One region of the Clostridium sp. B9 genome, then DNA from elsewhere that is predicted to be linked to it. Evidence: a T-box and tRNA genes for the amino acid it is inferred to sense, from the RefSeq annotation. Region 1 holds a T-box; the other holds one or more tRNA genes.
What was found. A T-box is a leader RNA that pairs with one kind of tRNA and senses whether it is charged. The one in region 1 lies ahead of argS (arginine--tRNA ligase), so its partner is inferred to be a tRNA-Arg.
Positions count from the first base shown of each region.

Region 2: it encodes a tRNA-Arg, which carries the amino acid that the T-box ahead of argS (arginine--tRNA ligase) is inferred to sense. The anticodon was not compared.

Region 1 covers NZ_JBNWKA010000003.1:2,727,561-2,737,319, reverse strand. Annotated here, with positions in the region: gene ACQZHJ_RS11990 (Ppx/GppA phosphatase family protein) at 1-1,361, opposite strand, end outside; T-box leader at 1,584-1,784, shown strand; gene argS (arginine--tRNA ligase) at 1,887-3,584, shown strand; gene ACQZHJ_RS11980 (FeoB-associated Cys-rich membrane protein) at 3,710-3,862, opposite strand; gene feoB (ferrous iron transport protein B) at 3,882-5,645, opposite strand; gene ACQZHJ_RS11970 (FeoA family protein) at 5,689-5,907, opposite strand; gene ACQZHJ_RS11965 (ribonuclease H-like domain-containing protein) at 6,094-6,777, shown strand; gene ACQZHJ_RS11960 (ComEC/Rec2 family competence protein) at 6,896-7,750, opposite strand; gene ACQZHJ_RS11955 (phosphoenolpyruvate carboxykinase) at 7,956-9,701, shown strand.
Region 2 covers NZ_JBNWKA010000003.1:3,532,105-3,541,863, forward strand. Annotated here, with positions in the region: gene ACQZHJ_RS15835 (DUF3298 and DUF4163 domain-containing protein) at 1-7, opposite strand, end outside; gene ACQZHJ_RS15840 (alpha/beta hydrolase) at 110-1,060, shown strand; gene rluF (23S rRNA pseudouridine(2604) synthase RluF) at 1,269-2,189, opposite strand; gene ACQZHJ_RS15850 (anti-sigma factor domain-containing protein) at 2,206-3,222, opposite strand; gene ACQZHJ_RS15855 (class D sortase) at 3,285-3,938, opposite strand; gene ispF (2-C-methyl-D-erythritol 2,4-cyclodiphosphate synthase) at 4,301-4,777, shown strand; gene ACQZHJ_RS15865 (Na+/H+ antiporter NhaC family protein) at 4,914-6,233, opposite strand; SAM riboswitch class I at 6,336-6,499, opposite strand; gene ACQZHJ_RS15870 (pyridoxamine kinase) at 6,589-7,431, opposite strand; tRNA gene ACQZHJ_RS15875 (tRNA-Lys) at 7,686-7,761, opposite strand; tRNA gene ACQZHJ_RS15880 (tRNA-Gly) at 7,824-7,897, opposite strand; tRNA gene ACQZHJ_RS15885 (tRNA-Gln) at 7,961-8,035, opposite strand; tRNA gene ACQZHJ_RS15890 (tRNA-Arg) at 8,039-8,115, opposite strand; gene ACQZHJ_RS15895 (hypothetical protein) at 8,222-8,914, opposite strand; gene ACQZHJ_RS15900 (HNH endonuclease) at 9,108-9,512, shown strand; tRNA gene ACQZHJ_RS15905 (tRNA-Gly) at 9,650-9,724, opposite strand; tRNA gene ACQZHJ_RS15910 (tRNA-Gly) at 9,745-9,759, opposite strand, start outside.

The sequences.
Region 1 (9,759 bases):
CTAACATGACCAGTAAGACCTCTATCCAATCCTTCTGCAAGTTTTAAAATAACCCCTATGAATTCAACATGTTTAACATCTAATTTATTTATTATAGATGAATATTTAGCAAGTGGAGCTTGGAAAGAATTGTTTCTATGGTAAGCTGCACATAATGCACTCAATAAGATTTCTTTATGAGTTAATCCGTTTATATGAGAATTTAATATAACATAGAATGAGTGAATATGATGGTCATAGTATCTTATACTTATTCCGCAATCATGCAATAAGGATGCTGTTTTCAGTATATTTTTAAAATCATTTCCTAGGTGGTGAAGTGGTTTTAATTCATCAAATAAAGTATTAGCTAATCTATATACATTTTCAGCGTGAGGAATATTTATGTTAAGAGTATCCATTATTCCTTTTAAACTTATATCTAATATATCATCATCATTATGGAAGGTATCTGTTATATATTCATATATAAGTCCTTCTCTAAGGCCACGTCCACAAATAATGACTTCACTTGTATCAGTAAACTTTAAAACTTGTTTTATAATGTTAGAAGAAGCAACTATAACATCGGCTCTAGCTGGTGAAAGTCCTTCTATTTTCTTTCTTTGACGCAAGTTTTTACTTTTAAGAGCATGAGACATTTCATCTATATCGTAATCATACATAAGGTAATTATGAACTATGTCTATAGGATATCTTTTTCTACGTCTATCCATTTTACCAAGATTTCTAAAGGAACCACCTACACCAATAAGTGAGTTGAATTTATTTTCACTTAACCAATCAATTTCAGATAAGTGTTCTTTTATATAGTTAACACAGTTTGTGTTGTTTTCAAAAGTAACCATATCGTCCAATTCAAACATTGAAGTTAATGTAACATATCCAAATGGAAGAGTTACTTCTTTATATATATTATTATTTTTAATCCAACATACATGAGTATTATTACCGTTAATATCTAAAAGAAGAGAATCATCTATATAAAGTGAGTTTTTAGCTCCTAAAAAGTTATAATAAATTTCTTCTTCATTTGAAAGAATTCTAAGGTTTAAATCTAATTCAGTTTTTATTATTTCTTTTAAGTTAACTTCATTATTTACTTCTCTGATGCTTTCAGCACCTATAAGCATTATTTTTGATGCTCCACAAGATTGACACATTGATTTAAAAGCTTTTATAGATGATATTGTAAGGTCTATTTTTTCTTGACTTAAAATAGAACATGCAAATAAATCAGAACCAAGTCTTATATGCTCTTTTAATTCGTCAATTATTCTAAAATATCCAGAGTTCTCAACTTCTGCAAGTGTAAGTCTTACAGAGTTAGATCCGATATCTATAACTCCTATTCTATCCATTTCTTTTCCCCTCTACTTGTTTAAAATATAATTTGATTATAATACTCATAGTATAGAATTTCAAAGAAGTTTTCAAGGAATTTAAAAAATAAGCATTTATTAGAGAATAAATCAAAGATAATATTGACAGTATTTAATATAAAATACTATAATGAGTTAGTAACATAATTAATTAGTGTTTTTTTAGTGTTAATTATGTTTTATTTAATAAAAAATAAATATGAAAAATCGATGAAGAGAAGAGTAGTTTTTATGATTTCTTAAGCGAGTAAGGGATGGTGTAAGCCTTATAGAATAGTAGATATGAAGAGAGCCTCGGAGATGCATTTTGATCTAATAAGATTTAAATGTCGCTTATGCGTTATTTTGTAAAGTGGGTTTTTAACCAATTAGAGTGGTACCGCGGATATATCCGTCTCTTTATTTTTAAAGAGGCGGTTTTTTATATTGTAAAAAAATAAATATTTTGAGAATAATGTCAATATGATGTTTTCTTAAATTAGTATATAAATAAGGAGGATAATTATGGATTACAAAAAGTTAGTTGCAGAAAGAATAAAAGAGCACGTTGACTTAGAATTAGAGAACATAGAAAAGCTTATAGAAATACCACCTAAGCCAGAAATGGGTGATTTTGCTTTCCCTTGCTTCCAATTAGCTAAGGTTATGAGAAAAGCTCCTAATATGATATCAGCAGAATTAGCTGAGAAGATAAATAAAGAAGGATTTGAAAGAATAGAGTGCTTAGGTCCTTACTTAAACTTCTTTGTTGATAAAGTTGCATTTTCAAAGAATGTAATAGAAAAAGTTTTAGAAGAAGGAGATAAGTATGGTTCTTCTAAAATAGGAGAGGGAAAAAATGTTGTTGTTGAGTATTCATCACCTAACATAGCTAAGCCTTTCCACGTTGGACACTTATTCACAACAGCTATAGGGCATTCATTATACAGAATGTTAAACTTCGAAGGGTATAACACTGAAAGAATAAACCACTTAGGAGACTGGGGAACTCAGTTTGGTAAGTTAATCTCAGCTTATAAGAGATGGGGTAACGAGGAAGCTTTAGAAGAGGCTCCAATAAGTGAGTTATTAAGAATATATGTTAAATTCCATGATGAGGCAGAAAGCAATCCAGAGCTTGAAGATGAAGGAAGAATGTACTTCAAAAAGCTTGAAGATGGAGATGCTGAAGCAGTAGCTTTATGGGAAAGATTTAAAGAGTTATCATTAAAAGAATTCAATAGAATATACGATATGCTAGGTGTAGACTTTGATTCTTGGGCTGGAGAGAGTTTCTACAATGATAAGATGGATGTAGTAGTTGAAGAATTAGAAAAAGCTAACATCTTAACTGAAAGTAATGGAGCTAAAGTTGTAATGCTTGATGAATACAATATGCCACCATGTATAGTTGTTAAATCAGATGGAGCTTCAATATATGCAACAAGAGATTTAGCAGCAGCTATGTACAGACATAAAACTTATGATTTTGATAAGTGTATTTACGTAGTTGGTAAAGACCAAATATTACACTTCAATCAAGTATTCAAAACTTTAGAATTAGCAGGAAAAGATTGGGCTAAAAACTGTACACACATTCCATTTGGATTAGTTAAATTTGCAGATAGAAAGCTTTCAACAAGAAAAGGTAATGTAGTATTACTAGAAGATCTATTAAACGAAGCTATAGAGAAAACTAGAGAGACTATAGAAGAGAAAAACCCAGCATTAGAAAACAAAGAAGATGCAGCTAAGAAAATTGGTATAGGAGCAATCTTATTCACATACTTAAAGAACTCAAGAGAGAGAGACATAGTATTTGATTGGAAAGAGATGCTAAGCTTTGAAGGGGAAACTGGTCCTTATGTTCAATACTCATATGCAAGAGCTAAGAGTATTTTAAGAAAAGCAGCTGAGCAAAACATAACAGCTGAGCCAGACTTTACTAAGTTAACTTCAAAAGAAGAGTTTGAGTTAGCTAAGACTTTAGAAGGATTACAAAAAGCTATACTTTTAGGTATAGATAAACTTGAACCTTCGGTAGTAACAAGATACTCAATAGAAGTTGCTAAGGCATTCAACAAATTCTACAACAATCACACTGTATTAAATGTAGAAGATGAAGGATTAAAAGCTGCAAGGTTAGCTCTTATAAAAGCCACTGCACAAGTAATCAAAAATTCTTTATACTTAATCGGAATAAACGTAGTAGAAAAAATGTAATTTATATAAGGAGGCCTACTTTAATAGTAGGCCTTTTAATTTTATAAATTAAAGTAAAGTGTCGATTGTTTTTTTAGATTTAAATAAAAAAAGTCAATTCTTTTGAATTGACTTTTTTATTCTAATTAATGTTTTTTACTTGGACAACTTCCGCAAGTTTTGTTATTTTTTGAACATCCGCTACAGCCACTACATTGTCCCTTTGATGATTTTTTAAAGTTTTTGTATAGTATAAATATTACAGCTAATATTATTAAGCCAGTAATTAAAAATTCCATTTATAACACCTTCTTTAGTTTAGAATAGTAGTAAACCTAGGTTATAAACTATAAATGCTCCAATCCAAGCTACTACAAATTGGAATATTACTGATAATATTGTGAATTTGCCACCATATTCTTTCTTTAAAACTCCAATAACACTTATACATGGTGTATAAAGTAATACAAATACCATGAATGAGTAAGCTGATATTGAGTTGAAGAAGTGAGGTAACATATTCATTAAATCACCTTTATATATAACTTCCATTGTTGATATTATAGTTTCTTTAGCCATTAATCCAGTTAATAACGAAACTGATGCTTGCCAGTTACCAAATCCTAATGGAGAGAATATAGGAGCTATAAATGAACCTATATTGTATAAGAAACTTTGAGATACTTCATCAACCATTCCAGTGAAGTTAAAGCTTTGTAAGAACCAAATAATAACACTCATTGCAAAGATTATTGTTCCAGCTTTCTTTAAGAAGTTCTTTGATTTCTCCCAAAGTTGTCCTAAAACAGCTTTAGGCTCTGGAATTCTATATTCAGGAAGCTCTATTATAAATGGCTCCTCATCTTTTTTAAATATTGTATTTTTAAATATTAAACCTAGTAAGAATGCAGTTAAAATACCTAGTATGTATAGTGATGCAACAATTAATGATGCGTTGTTAGGGAAAAATATTGCTGCAAATATTATATAAACAGGTAGTCTAGCATTACATGACATAAAAGGAGCTAAAAGAGCAGTTAATTTTCTATCTTTTTCACTCTCTAAAGTTCTTGCTGACATAATAGCAGGAACTGTACATCCGAAACCAGTTATCATTGGTAAAAATGCTTTACCAGAAAGACCTATTTTTCTCATGAATTTATCCATTAAGAAAGCAACTCTAGCCATATATCCACTGTCTTCTAATATTGATATACATAAGAATAAAGCTAATATAATAGGTAATAAAACTATTATTCCACCAACACCAGCAACTATACCATCAACTAGTAATGATTTAAACCATGGTGAAGTACCTGCTAATAAATTACTTAAATAAGGTATTATGCTATCGCCTAAGAAACCATCTAAAGCATCAGATATAGGTTGTCCAACCCAAGCAAATGTAAATTGGAATACTAATACCATTAAAGCTAGGAATAATGGATAAGCAAGCCACGGATTTAGAAATATCTTATCAAGCTTGTCTGTTAAACTTGTTGAAGAACTTCCATCTCTATCAAAACAATCTTTAAGTTTATCTTCTATAAATTTATAAGTACTTGATTCATTTTCGAATGAATAAGTTTTGTCATCTAAATATTTACTGAAATCTTCTTTCTTTAAGAAACTCTTAACATCATCTAAGCCTTCCTTTTTAGAAGCTGTTATAGGAATTACTTTAAGATTAAAAGCTTTTTCTAATTTCTTAGGATCTATTTTTATACCTTTCTTTTCAGCTATATCATTCATGTTAAGAAGTAAAACGATAGGTTTTTTAAACTCCTTAAGTTGCATAGTTAGATAAAGGTTTCTATCTAAGTTAGATGCATCAACTATGTTTAAAATAAGGTCAACATCTCCAGATTCTAAGAATTTCTTAGATACTTTTTCCTCGTTTGAAAATGTATCTAGGGCATAAATACCAGGTAAATCAACTATTTTAGCTGAGTTGAAAAATCCTTCCTTTTTATCAACTGTAACACCTGGCCAGTTACCTACATGCTGGTTAGAGCCAGTTAAAGCATTAAATAGAGTGGTTTTACCAACATTAGGATTGCCGAGTAAAGCTATTGTTGTCATTAGTTTTCCTCCTAATTAAATTATTCTATTTTATTGATTAATTTTATTTTAAAATTATATTTTTAGCATCTTTTTTTCTTATTGCTAAATCAAATCCTCTTAAATTCACTATTAATGGATCTCCAAGTGGAGCAACTCTTTTTAATTTTATTTCTGTTCCTTCTATGCAACCTAATGCAAGAAGTCTTTTTGCGAGACCATTATGTCCACAAATTTTATCTACAACACCGGATTCTCCGATTCTTAAATCATATATACTCATTTTAAGCACCTCATCAATGAAAATCATTATCAAATTCAATAAGATTATATCAATTTACTCGGAATTTGTCAATTGATATAAAACATAAAAGTAAAAAAATGATTAATAGTTTATTAAGACTTAACTAAAGATGAATATAATGATATAATATTTTTGTTATAAGTTTATATAGAAAAGAGTGATAAAGTGATCATAAAAGAGCATGAAATAGAGATAAATGATTTAGATCTTAGTAATGCCCTATCTTTTAATGAAAATTATGATATATATAAACAGGCTGTATATTTTGACTTAGAACACTATGTATATAAGAAACCTAAATGTATAGGTGTTTTTGGTGCTGGATATTATGATGAGGAGAAATCTAAATTCATAACTACACAGTATATGATAGAACATAAAGGTGAAGTAAGAGATATTCTTTACTTAGCAAAAAAATATTTTATAATGATTGCTGCCGAAAAGAAAAAGAAGTATATAGTAACTTTTTCAGGTAACAATGATTTCACAGTAATAAACTATTTATTTGACAAGTATGGAATAAACTTTGATTTTAATAATTACTTTAGATCTGTTGATATACAGAAAATTTATGAGCATACTTTTAAGCAAGGGATAGGTCTTAAGGCTTTAGAGAAAAAGTTTGGTATCGTGAGAGAAGGGGATGTACTTTCAGGTTCAAACTTAGCTAAAACATTCCATAAGGTTTTAAAGGATAGAGAGTATTTTCAAAGAATGCCTAAGGAAAAGGTAGAGAAGATACTTGTTTATAATGAGCAGGATGTTGTAAATTTATTTTACATATTATTAAGTTGGAAAAAAATATTGGTAGAAGAAGAAATAGAAGAAGTTAAAGACGATTCTATTTAGTATAGTTATTATAGCCAAGATAGCTATAAAAACTAAAGGCACTCTATAAAAGGGTGCCTTTAGTTTTTTTTCTTAATAAAAAGCTAATGCTTATTCATGGGAGAAGTTATTAATATTATTAATGATTTAAAACATTGATATTATTTCCATTTGAAGAAATAACTATAGTTCCATCTTCATCAGTTCTTAAGACTCTTACATTATTATCATTTAGCTTTTGTAATGTTATATAATTTGGATGGCCGTAAGAATTATCAAGACCAGCAGATATAATTGCAACTTGAGGTTGAATCTCTTTTAAAAATTCTTCAGAGGTAGAAGTGTTACTTCCATGATGGCCAATTTTTAATACGTTAGCTTTTAAAATGAAATTTTCACTTAAGACTTCATTTTCTAATTCTTCTTCAGCATCACCTGTAAACAAAAATGAAGTTTTGCCATAATATATTTTTATAATAGGAGAATAATTGTTTATATTTTCATAATCCTTATCGGTAGGAGCAAGGATTTTTATATTGGTGTTTTTTCCTAAGTCTATAGAAATATCTTTTTTAGAATTTAATATATTAATAGGAAGGTTTTTATTTTTTAGAGAAGTTATCATAGATTTAAAACTTTCGTTTGTGTGACTAACTTTAGGGGCAAAAAAGCTACCCACATTAAATTTATCTATTATAACATTCATTCCACCTATGTGATCTGCATGAGGATGAGTAGCAATAATATAATCAAGTTTTTTTACCTTAGATTTTTTCAAGTATTTAACTAAATGGTCAATTGAATCTTCTGTACCTGAATCTATTAGCAAATTTTTATTATTAGCTTGTATAAGTATGGAGTCGCCTTGACCGACATCTATAAAATGAACTAGAAAATTATGTTTTTCTAGTGGAGAAACTATTTTATAAGAGAAAATAGCGAATGATAATAATATGATAAGAAGAAAACTAAAGTTTTTAGTTGTAAGTTTCAATGTATAAAACTCCTTTTAAAATAATATAGTTAATTAAAATTATTAACCATAATATCAATTTTAAACTGAATAATTGGAGTAAAATGATATAATTACAAAAAAATAAATATATGGAATATTTTGAAAAGATACAACTTTAGTGTTATAATTAAATTGGGGATAATACAGTTTTTAAACTTGTATTAATATGAAAAGGGGGCTTAATATGAAAAAAGAATTTTGTCTAAAGCATGGAAAGGTAACTATGAATTTCACAGCAAAATATTGTGATAGTTTTGAATCAATAATAAATAGCGAGGGATTCAGAAGGATATTAGAAGCTTATTTAAAGAAAGCTGAAAAAAAGAAAAGTCATAACTTCAGATTCTTAAATGAAGCATCTGGAACTGAAGATATCAAAGTTATATCAAGATACCTTATAAGTACATTAAAATTATTATCTATGATGGGGGCTGATGAGGTAATAGTTGTTAATGAAGCTTTTGAAGGATTACTAGAAGATAAAAAATCATTTGCAAGTGTAATTGATGATGTATATTCGTTCTGGAGAAGATTAGAAAGATATACAGTAATACAAAATAATAAGGTTAAAGATGGAATAGCAGCGGTAGGGTTTGTCGATGCAAATAGAGAGTTTAATGATTTGGTCTTAAGATTCTATAGAAGAATACAGAAAAACCTTCTAGGGAGTATGCCAAATATATTAAGACAAGTTTCAGCAGGAGGAAATGCAGGAATAATGGTTAGCAATACTATTTGGCCAAGTCCAAGGGAGTATGCTATATTAGAGAACATACCTTTTATAGATTCAATATCTTTAGAGGCACCATTTATAACATATCCAAACAAAAATACTAGAGATGGTATTTTCTCTGAAACAACAGAGAATCCTTTAAGAGGAGCACACATAAATAGTGAGGAGTGGTTCTGCTATCCAGCTAAGGTTGGGGAACTATTAGCTTATGTGTATTTCCATAGAGATTTTATGTCTCATGGAATAAGTTTATGCAATCTATTTGATTTAGCTACACCAGAAGAGTGTAGAGGCGTAAAACCTGATATAGTTTATGTTTTTGGTGCTAAGGATGATGACGATGATGTTAAAACTTGCTTCTATGATGATGAAGTAAATAATATAATGTTAGGATATGTTAATTATAGTGAAGAAGTAGATTATTTTGGATATATGAAGAAGATGATTTTAACACTTCACAACTTAATAATGATAAAAAGAGGATATATGCCAATTCATGGAGCTATGGTAAATGTAGTTCTTAAAAATGGTAAGGAAGCTAATGTGGTAATAATGGGAGATAGTGGAGCTGGAAAGTCAGAGAGCTTAGAGGCCTTTAGAACTCTTAGTGAAGATTATATTAGTGATATGACTATAATTTTTGATGATATGGGATTATTTAAAAATATTGATGGTGTTATAAAAGGTTATGGAACAGAAATTGGAGCTTTTGTAAGACTCGATGATTTAGATCAAGGTTATGCTTTTAAAGAAATAGATAGAAGTATCTTTATGAATCCTGATAAGATAAATGCAAGGCTTGTTATGCCGGTTTGTAAATTTGATGAGATTATAAAAGGGTACGAAGTGAATCTTTTCCTTTATGCAAACAATTATACTAGGGTTGATAATGATGAGAAATCAATTGAATATTTCAATAATTCAGAAGAAGCAAAAGCTATTTTTAAAGCTGGAGCTAGAATGGCTAAAGGTACGACTACAGAAAATGGATTAGTTGAATCTTATTTTGCAAACCCATTTGGACCAGTTCAGAAAAAAGAGGAAATGGATAAAATTATAGATGCTTATTTTAAAGTTATGTTTGATAATGGAGTTAAAGTTGGGCAAATAAAGACTTGTTTAGCTGTTCCTGGCTTTGAGAAAGAAGGACCTAAAAAAGCAGCCATAGAGCTTTTCGATATAATAGAAAATATGTAATTTAAAATAAAGCGTATAAATAGATTTATAATAAAACTTATAAATAATCTAAGTTATT
Region 2 (9,759 bases), 800 kb from region 1:
ATCGCATAATTATACCTCCAATTCATAGTTAGCTTATATTATTTTTCTCTTAGATGATATAATTATGTATAGAGTTTAATTTCAGAAAAATTTATTAAGGAGGATAAATATGAAATATATTATTTTATTAGCCATTATTTTAGTCCTTATTATAGCTTTCTTTTCAGCTGTAGGAATCTATATTTTTAAATCAACTGTAACAAGAAAGCTTCATGATATAGACAAAAGTTGCAACACTTATATTAAGAAAAAACTTTTTGACAAAGAATTATATGATTCTGCTGAAAAAGAAGAAATAACACTAAAATCTTTTGATGGCTTGAACTTAAAAGCAACTTTAATAATGAATGAAAAACCTACAAATAAATTTATTATCTTAGCTCATGGTATTTCTATATGTTATGTTGGTTCATTAAAATACTTTGACATTTTTTATAGACATGGATTTAATGTACTTATAATAAATCAAAGAAGACATGGTAAAAGTGAAGGGAAATATTCTTCCTTTGGATTCTTTGAAAAGTATGATTTAAATATGTGGATTGAATACTTAAAGTCCAAATTTGGACAAGATATAATATTAGGACTTCATGGAGAATCAATGGGTGCTGGAACTGTTATGGAGACTCTTCCATTAAGTAATTCCATAAAATTTGCTATAGAAGACTGTGGTTATTCAAATTTCTTTGAACTTTCTAAGTTTCAAATAACCCATACTTTCAAAAACAATCTAGTTAGAAAACTGTTATATCCCGGCTTATTTTTTGCAGATTGGTTCATGAAAGCTAAAGCAAAATTCTCAATGAGACAAGTAGTCCCTATAGATATAGTTTCAAAATCTAAACTTCCAATGATGTTTATTCACGGAAAAGAAGATTATTTTGTCCCTTGGTATATGGCCATAGATCTATTTGAATCAAAAACAACTGGGTATAAAGAACTTTATCTAGTAGAAGGAGCCGCTCACGCTGAAGCTCTTGAAGTAAACAAAAAACTTTACGAAGAAAAAGTAATTTCCTTCATAGAAAAAGCCCTATCCCTTCAAGGAATAGAGCTATAGCCCTAATAGTTGTTATGTTTTAAGTGAGTGTTGATTTTAGCTAGGCCTTAAGACTTACTTAACTTCGCAAAGCGTTTCTATTGTCTATTCCAAAATCAACACTAGTTTAAAATAAAGTCAAATAAAAATAGTTATAAAAAAATAAAGAGTATAAATAGAATTAAAGAAATATAATCCTTTTTGCAATCTATTTATACTCTTTCTAAGTTTAAACTCTTGATGCCTCTTCTGTTTTTACTGAAGATGATGTAAGTCTATTTATTTCATCTAACTCTTTTCTAGTTAAATATCTCCATGAGCCCATTTTTAGTTTCCCTAAGCTTACATTCATAATTCTAAGTCTTTCTAATTTTTTAACTTCATATCCAAAATGCTCACACATTCTTCTAATCTGTCTATTTAATCCTTGAGTTAATATTATTCTAAAAACAAATTTACCTTCTTTTTTAACAAAACACTTCTTTGTCACTGTGCCTAATATAGGAACTCCATTACTCATACCTTTTATAAAACTATCAGTTATTGGTTTATCTACAGTAACAACATATTCTTTTTCATGATTATTTCCTGCTCTTAGAATTTTATTTACTATATCACCATCATTAGTCATGAAAATTAATCCTTGTGAATCCTTATCTAATCTTCCTATTGGGAAAATTCTTTTCTCATGATTAACAAAGTCAACTATGTTTCCTTTTACTTTACTTTCAGTAGTACAAGTTATTCCAACGGGTTTGTTTAAAGCTATGTAAACTAACTCATTGTCAACCTTTAATGGCTTTCCATCAACTGAAACAACTTGCCCTTTTGAAACTTTAGTTCCTGTTGATGCTTTAACTCCATCAACCTTTACTCTTCCTTGTTCTATAAGCTTATCAGCTTCTCTTCTAGAACAGATTCCAGTTTCACTTATGTACTTATTTAATCTTACTTCATCTCTTACTTCACTCTTATTTGAAATAATGACTGTATTCTTTTCTGAAGCCTTCTTTGCAAACTTTGGCTTACTTTTGCTTATTGGCTTTTGCTCAGTATTCTTTTTACTTTGAGATCTTTTATCTCCTCTTTGCTTTGGTTTATTAGAAAAGCTTCTTTCTTTTCTATTGTTCTTTTTAGCTATTTTACTCACTATAAATAATCCTTTCCTAATTATTTTTCTTTTCATATCCTGAATTATTTATTTTTATTTTAAAGTTATTAGTAGGTATCTTGTCATTATTAACTTGATCTACATATTCCATAACCTTATTTAAATCAACAGTATCAACCATTTCTCCTGTTATATAAACATTAACAACTCTATTTGGAGGCATCATTTCTTCTTTCTCAAAACCTTTTAAGACTGCAATCATACCCTCTTCAAATTTATAGTTATCTAAATCTAATTCCGTTACTAATATTCTTCCTTTTTCAGTAGGAGAATAACTATAAACTACTCTATCAAATCTATTTAATCCTAATTTCACCTTAGAAGTTCCTTGTATTAAAATAGTAGTTTCTTGTTGCTTATAGATATATGTATATCCTCCAATAAGTACAGCTAATATTAATATTGTACTTACTATTATTTTTCTATAATGCTTTAAAGTCTTCTTTTCCTTACCAGAAAGCTCTTCTCCAACTTTATCTTCACATCTTGTTTTTATTCTTACAAATTGACCATCCTTAGTCATTATTATAGTACTTTTTTTGCCCTCTTTAATGACTAAACCTTTATAAATAACCTCTTCTCCATTAGAACCCTTTATAACTGCAAGAGCTTCTAAATCCTTAAAAGTTATATTTAAGTATGTTGCCAAATTGGTATAGTCAGCACTATATAGTAAAATCATATATGCAATTATATAGTCTGACCATTTAACTATCTTTTCATTACTAAATCCAGTTTTTTTGGCTATAACTTTTGTACTTAGTTCTCTTCTATTTAGAATCTTTCTTAAGAGAACCTCCTCATCTACCAAGTAATATGCTATGTTAAGTATTAAATTTCTTTCTTCAATATTATAAAATTCAGAAGTTAAATTTTTAATATCAACTTTAAAACTTCTTAGCTCCTTTAAGAAAACAGAAATTTCTTTTTTCAAAGCAGCCTTATCTAAATTCTTTTTAATATTTCTACTTGAAAAAATATACTTATCTCGTCTGAAAGTTACTTCACTCACCTTCTCCAAACTCCTTTATTTATATATTTTACAAAAAATAAGACTAAGGCAAAAACCCAGTCTTATTCTACTAATTTTCCTTTTACTATTACTCTATTCTTAGCATCAATAGTACATGTAACTATAGTCATAGTGGCATCATCAGTTGGATTTAAAGCCTCTGTTTCACTTGGAGTAACTTGATACATATCAGTTACTTCATAAGTATATTTCTTACCATTATAAGTTACATAAACCTTGTCCCCTTTTTCAAGCTTATCAATTTCTTTAAAAGCTTCTCCAAAGTAAGACATTCTATGACCAGCTATTGCAAAATTACCTTTTTCACCTGGCATTGGCGCTCCTGGAAAGTGTCCAACAACATATTTTATGTCTTCATATCTAACACCTTCTATTATTCCTATTTCTAAATCAATCTTAGGAATACTTAATATACCAATCCCATCACCCTCTTCAAGTTTGGCTTTTGAAGGTTTTTTAGTACTTGCTTCTTCTGCATTAGCATTAAGTTTTTCTTTCGCTGTTCCCTCTTCATTCAACTTAGCATCTTCTTGTTCTTCACCCTCAGGAACATCAAAAGTTAAGCTTTTAAAACTTTCTAATACAGCCTGTTGTTGCTTATAAGTATCGTATCTCATCCAAATGGTTACACCTATAAGACCTACTCCAACAACAATCAGAAAAATTCCTAGAATATTTCTAATTTTTCCCCACACTTCTCAATACACCCTTTCTATTTAATTTTGCCCTTTTATTATACCATAGCACATATTATATCTATATAAAATTTTAAGAGGTATAATATATCTTTTACAATTATTTGATTTATGCCCATAAACTAATTTTACTTTAATATAATACTGCTTTTGTTACAAACAAATTTTCTTTTTTAATGTAACTTAATAAATCTCATATCAAAATATAATATATTAGACTTTGATATGAGATTTATAATTCTATATAATTAATCATAAAGTATTTTATTTAACGCTCTGTTTTAAACCGTTGTTACTTTCTAGATATAATTAGAAATCAACACTCACTTAAAACAAAGCCATATTTTAAAGAGGTGATTAAGATGAGAATAGGTATGGGGTACGATGTACATAAACTTGTTGAAAAAAGAGATTTAATCCTTGGAGGAGTTAAAATCCCTTATGAAAAAGGGCTTTTAGGTCACTCTGATGCAGATGTTTTATTACATGCTATTATGGATTCACTTTTAGGAGCTTCTGCCCTTGGTGATATAGGTAAGCACTTCCCAGATACTGATCCCAAATATAAAGGTGCAGATAGCATAAAATTACTAGAGTTTGTTGGTGAACTTTTATATAAAAATAATTATAAAATCTCAAATATAGATGCAACAATAATAGCTCAAAGACCTAAGATGGCTCCGCATATTCCTAAAATGAGAGAAAATATAGCTAAAGCATTAAAAATAGATTTAGATCAAATAAATGTTAAAGCTACAACAGAAGAAGGTCTTGGCTTCACTGGTTCAGGTGAAGGTATATCTTCTCAAAGTATTTGTCTTATAACTAAACAAATATAAAATAAGACTATGTTTTAAATCAACACTTACTTAAAACATAATCTAAAATAAAAAACTGTGGATAAGATTGCCCCAAATCTTATCCACAGTTTTTTCCATATATAATTATCCCCTTTAAGTGCTTATTGCTATAAAATTATTGAGTTACTGCAACATCTAAGTCAGCACTTGGTACTGTAACTTCTTTCTTTTGGAAAAATGCTATAAATATTATTGCACTTATTCCCATTAAGTAAGGATAGAATAAAAATTTCATTATTTCAAATGAAGTTAATCCAGTTAAAGCTGCTGCTGACATTAATTGTGCTCCATAAGGTATTATTCCTTGAACAGAACATGAAAACATATCTAATATTCCTGCAACTCTTTTTGAATCTAAATTATACTTATCTGAAATATCTTTAGCTAAAGGTCCTACTGTTACTATAGCTATAGTGTTATTAGCTGTACATGCATCAACTAAACTTACTAATAAACCAACACCAAATTCTGCCCCTCTTTTGCCATTAATCCTCTTAGTAACTAAATTTAACACATAATCTATTCCGCCATTCTCTTTTATAATTTCAACAATTCCCCCAATTATTATTGAAATTAATATAAGTTCACTCATTCCAGCAACCCCAGCTGAAATTGAATCAAAGAATATTTTAATACTCATAGATCCTGTTAAAAATCCTATTCCACCAGCTAAAACTATTCCACCTGATAATATAGCTATTACATTAACCCCCATTAATGCTGCTACTAATATTCCTAAGTAAGGTACAACCTTTATTAAACTATACTCATAGTTTCCAGCCATAGAAACATCTGCTCCACTTCCTAGGAAAGCATAAGCTATTACAACTAAGATTGCTGCTGGTAAAACAACTTTAAAATTGACCTTAAATTTATCTCTCATTTCACACCCTTGAGTTTTAGTAGCTGCTATTGTTGTATCAGAAATCATTGATAGATTGTCCCCAAACATTGCTCCACCGACTACTGCTCCAACAATCAAAGGTAATCCTATATTTGTTTTTTCTGCTATCCCCATAGCTATTGGTGCTATAGCAGCTATTGTTCCCATTGATGTTCCTAAGGATATAGCTATAAATGATGCTATTAGGAATATACCTGCTATAAGTATGTTTTGAGGTAATATTGATAATCCTAAATTAACAGTTGATTCAACTGCTCCCATATTCTTTGCTACTTCTGCAAAAGCGCCTGCTAATATAAATATTAGACACATTAAAATTATATTACTGTTTCCAGCCCCCTTACAAAAAGTCTCTATATTCTTCTCAATTCCATTCTTTCTATTCATGAAAATACCAACTAAAGCTGCTATTATTCCTGGAACTAAAACAGATACTGAGTAAAAATCCTTCATCAAAATTGAAGTTCCTAAATAGATTGCTACAAAAATTATTAATGGTAATAATGCTGAAAATTTACCTTCTTTTTTCATTTTCTCTCCTCCTAATCTATTTAATAAACCTATCTTTATTTATCCTACAAAATAAAAAAACTCCTATCCTTAGATAGAAGTTATTATTCTTACAGATTCGTTTTCTTATCTCTCAGTTTCTACCGCAGGATTTAGCACCGCTATAAATCTTTGCACAACAAAATATTACTGAATCTAAACTTTTTAAAATCAGTATAGTTTAACCGCAAAGAATTACCGGTTGCTGGGTTTCACAGGGCCAGTCCCTCCACCTCTCTTGATAAGATTTATTAAATTTTATTTTCTAAATAGTATCATGCTACTTTTTCAATGTCAATGATATTTTGCACTTTTTAACATTTTATTCATTTAATGATTATTTGTTTACTAATTTATATAATAAGCTTTCTAAAGCTATTCCTTCATTTGGTGGATAGTCAAATTGTTCACTATATTCAATAGCTTCAGCTATAAAATCACAAGCTTTTCCCAGAGATTCTTCTATAGATTCGCCTCTTAATACTCCACCAATTAAAAGTGAAGCAAAAGCATCTCCAGTTCCGCAATAAAAAGCATCTATTTTTTTATGAGAATATGTGTAAAACATATTTTCCTCTTTATCATAAAGAACAGTATCAATATATTCTTTTCCTTTTATGCTAGGAACACTTGTTATTATGCTTATTTTAGGACCTAATTTACTCAAAGAAATTAAGAAATCTTTTACTTCTTCCTTAGTTAAATCCTCTTTGTATTCTCTTCCTAAAAGTAAAGTAGCCTCTGTTATATTTGGAGTTATTATATCTGCACTTTTTATTAAGATTCGCATCTCATCAATCATTTTTTCATCCATTCCATCATATAACTTTCCGTTATCAGCCATAACTGGATCTATAACCACTAAAGTATCATTTTCTTTAAAATCTTTTATAAAATCCTCAACAAATTTAACTTGCTTTGGATCTGCTAAATATCCACTATATATACATTGAAAATCTAAATTTAGTTTTTTCCAATGATTTTTTGTTTCATATATAAAATCACTTAATCCTCTAATAGCTGGTTTTCCAAATCCATCTGTATGCGTTGATAATACTGCAGTAGGAAGTGGACAAACTTGATTTCCCATTGAAGATAATATAGGAATTATAGTTGCCAAAGCTGCTCTTCCATAACATGAAATATCATGTATTGCAGCTACCTTCTTCATTGGTCTCATATATTTATCTCCCTTCAAATATCCACAAAAATTTTATTCTTTAATATTATATTGTTTACTTAAAGTTATATCAAATGTATCGATTCTATTATATCCCCTTCAAAGTTATGTCTTAAGATATAACTGAAAATAACTACTCACTTAAAATAAAATATTATTGAAAATTAGATGTTATTTCATAAAAAGATCTATATAACTTTATCTAAAGTAATATCTTTTTATAAAAAAAAGCATCGCTTAAGTTAAGCGATGCTTGGTGCACCATCAGGGATTCGAACCCTGGACTCCCTGATTAAGAGTCAGGTGCTCTACCAACTGAGCTAATGGTGCATATTTACTTTTATTTAACTTCTTAACTATTATTGAATAAATTTACAGTCATAGTTAAAAAATGGAGCGGGTACCGGGAATCGAACCCGGGTATCCAGCTTGGAAGGCTGGTGTTCTACCATTGAACTACACCCGCTTAGTATGTTTATATATTAACATATTGTTAATATATTGTCAACAAGTTTTTCCATAAAAAATTTGGCTGGGATAGCAGGATTCGAACCTGCGAATGACGGAGTCAAAGTCCGTTGCCTTACCGCTTGGCGATATCCCAGTATGGTGTACCTTAAGGGATTCGAACCCCTGACCCACGGCTTAGAAGGCCGTTGCTCTATCCAGCTGAGCTAAAGATACAAACTTGAATCAACAAAAATTATTATACATATTTCTTTTTAATATGTCAACATTTTTTTATATTATTTTTATAATTTTATTTTAATTAATACTAAGCGTGTTGATTTTAAACAACATCTTCCAAATATTTGAATAATACTTTTTTAAATATTGCTTCATCTTCTTTATTTTTATGAGCATTAGCACATACTTTAAACCATTCTTCAGCAGTCATTCCTATAGTTTCTTCATAGCATTTCTCACAATCAGTTTGTAAATTAGTATCAACAACGAATTTTCCTAATTGTTCAGCATTATTAAAAACTTTTATATATAAAAATTCATCGTCATCTCCAAGCCAGTTGTTGTTAAATCTACTACAAAAGATTCTTAACTTTCTCATTCCATTATCAGCACTTAACCCATTTATTTTTTTTAAGGCTGCAATATCATTTTTCATTTTCTTCTTATCTTCTTCACTAGCTTTACTATTTATCATAGAAACTATTTTTTCAACATCAATTGATGGTATATGTGTTATTAATTTTTTCTTACCTTCAACCCATTTATAATAGGCTTCTGGCATAAAAACGTATTGAATAAATTGTACTAAGCGATTAAAGTTTGGAACCATTACCCAAACATTTTGTATTCCAACATTTCTATTAAATATCACATAATGTAGATATTTTGTATCTTCAGTTATAGGTTCATTTTTGAACATTCTACCTTTTAGGGTTTCATTTTTTCTTATTAACTCACCCCAAAACTTTTCGGGATTTTCTTCTTGTTTAAATTTTTGATGAAATAAGTTACGCATTGCAAAACCCCCTTTGTATATACGTTATACTTTAATTATATTGTTAACTTTTTGTTACATCAAAGCTTAAAAAAAACTATATTTCCTTATATATCCTCATATAGTTCTAAATACCTTACTTATATTGATAAAACCTATTTTTTATGCTATTTTAGTACTATAAATGGGTATATAAAAAAGTGAGGAGGATTATATGTCTTATTATTGTGAAATTTGCGGTGATTATGCAGATGTTCACCACATAGTTCATAAATCAAAAGGTGGTCTAGATTTCAATTTAAACTATAAATATTTATGCAGAAAACACCACCGTTCTAAAAGTGGTCCTCATAGAGATAAGGTCATTGATTTAAAATATAAACTTGAAATGCAAAATAACCTTTTTGAACTTTTTAAAAAGGATTTTTATACAGGAAATGAGGTTAAGAAAATGCTTGGTCTTACACCTGGTTCACTAAAAAAACTTACTAAAGACCTTAAACTATTTAAAGAAGGCTACTCTAAAGATGATTTAATATTTAGACTTATGGGAAAAAAGATTTATTCAGAAGAATATATAGAAGATTTTATATTGCAAAAAGCAATTAGTTGTATTTAAAGCTAACAAGAAAATAACTCTTGTTAGCTTTTTTTGTAATTAATTTGTATGTTGGTTTGTATATATTACGTTATATTATTTTTTAGAAAAATTATTAAAAGCACAAAAAAACAACTGAAATCTCAGTTGCTTTACTATGGAGCGGAAGACGGGACTCGAACCCGCAACTTTCACCTTGGCAAGGTGACACTCTACCATTGAGTCACTCCCGCATATTTATTTTTTTCATAAATGGAGCGGGTACCGG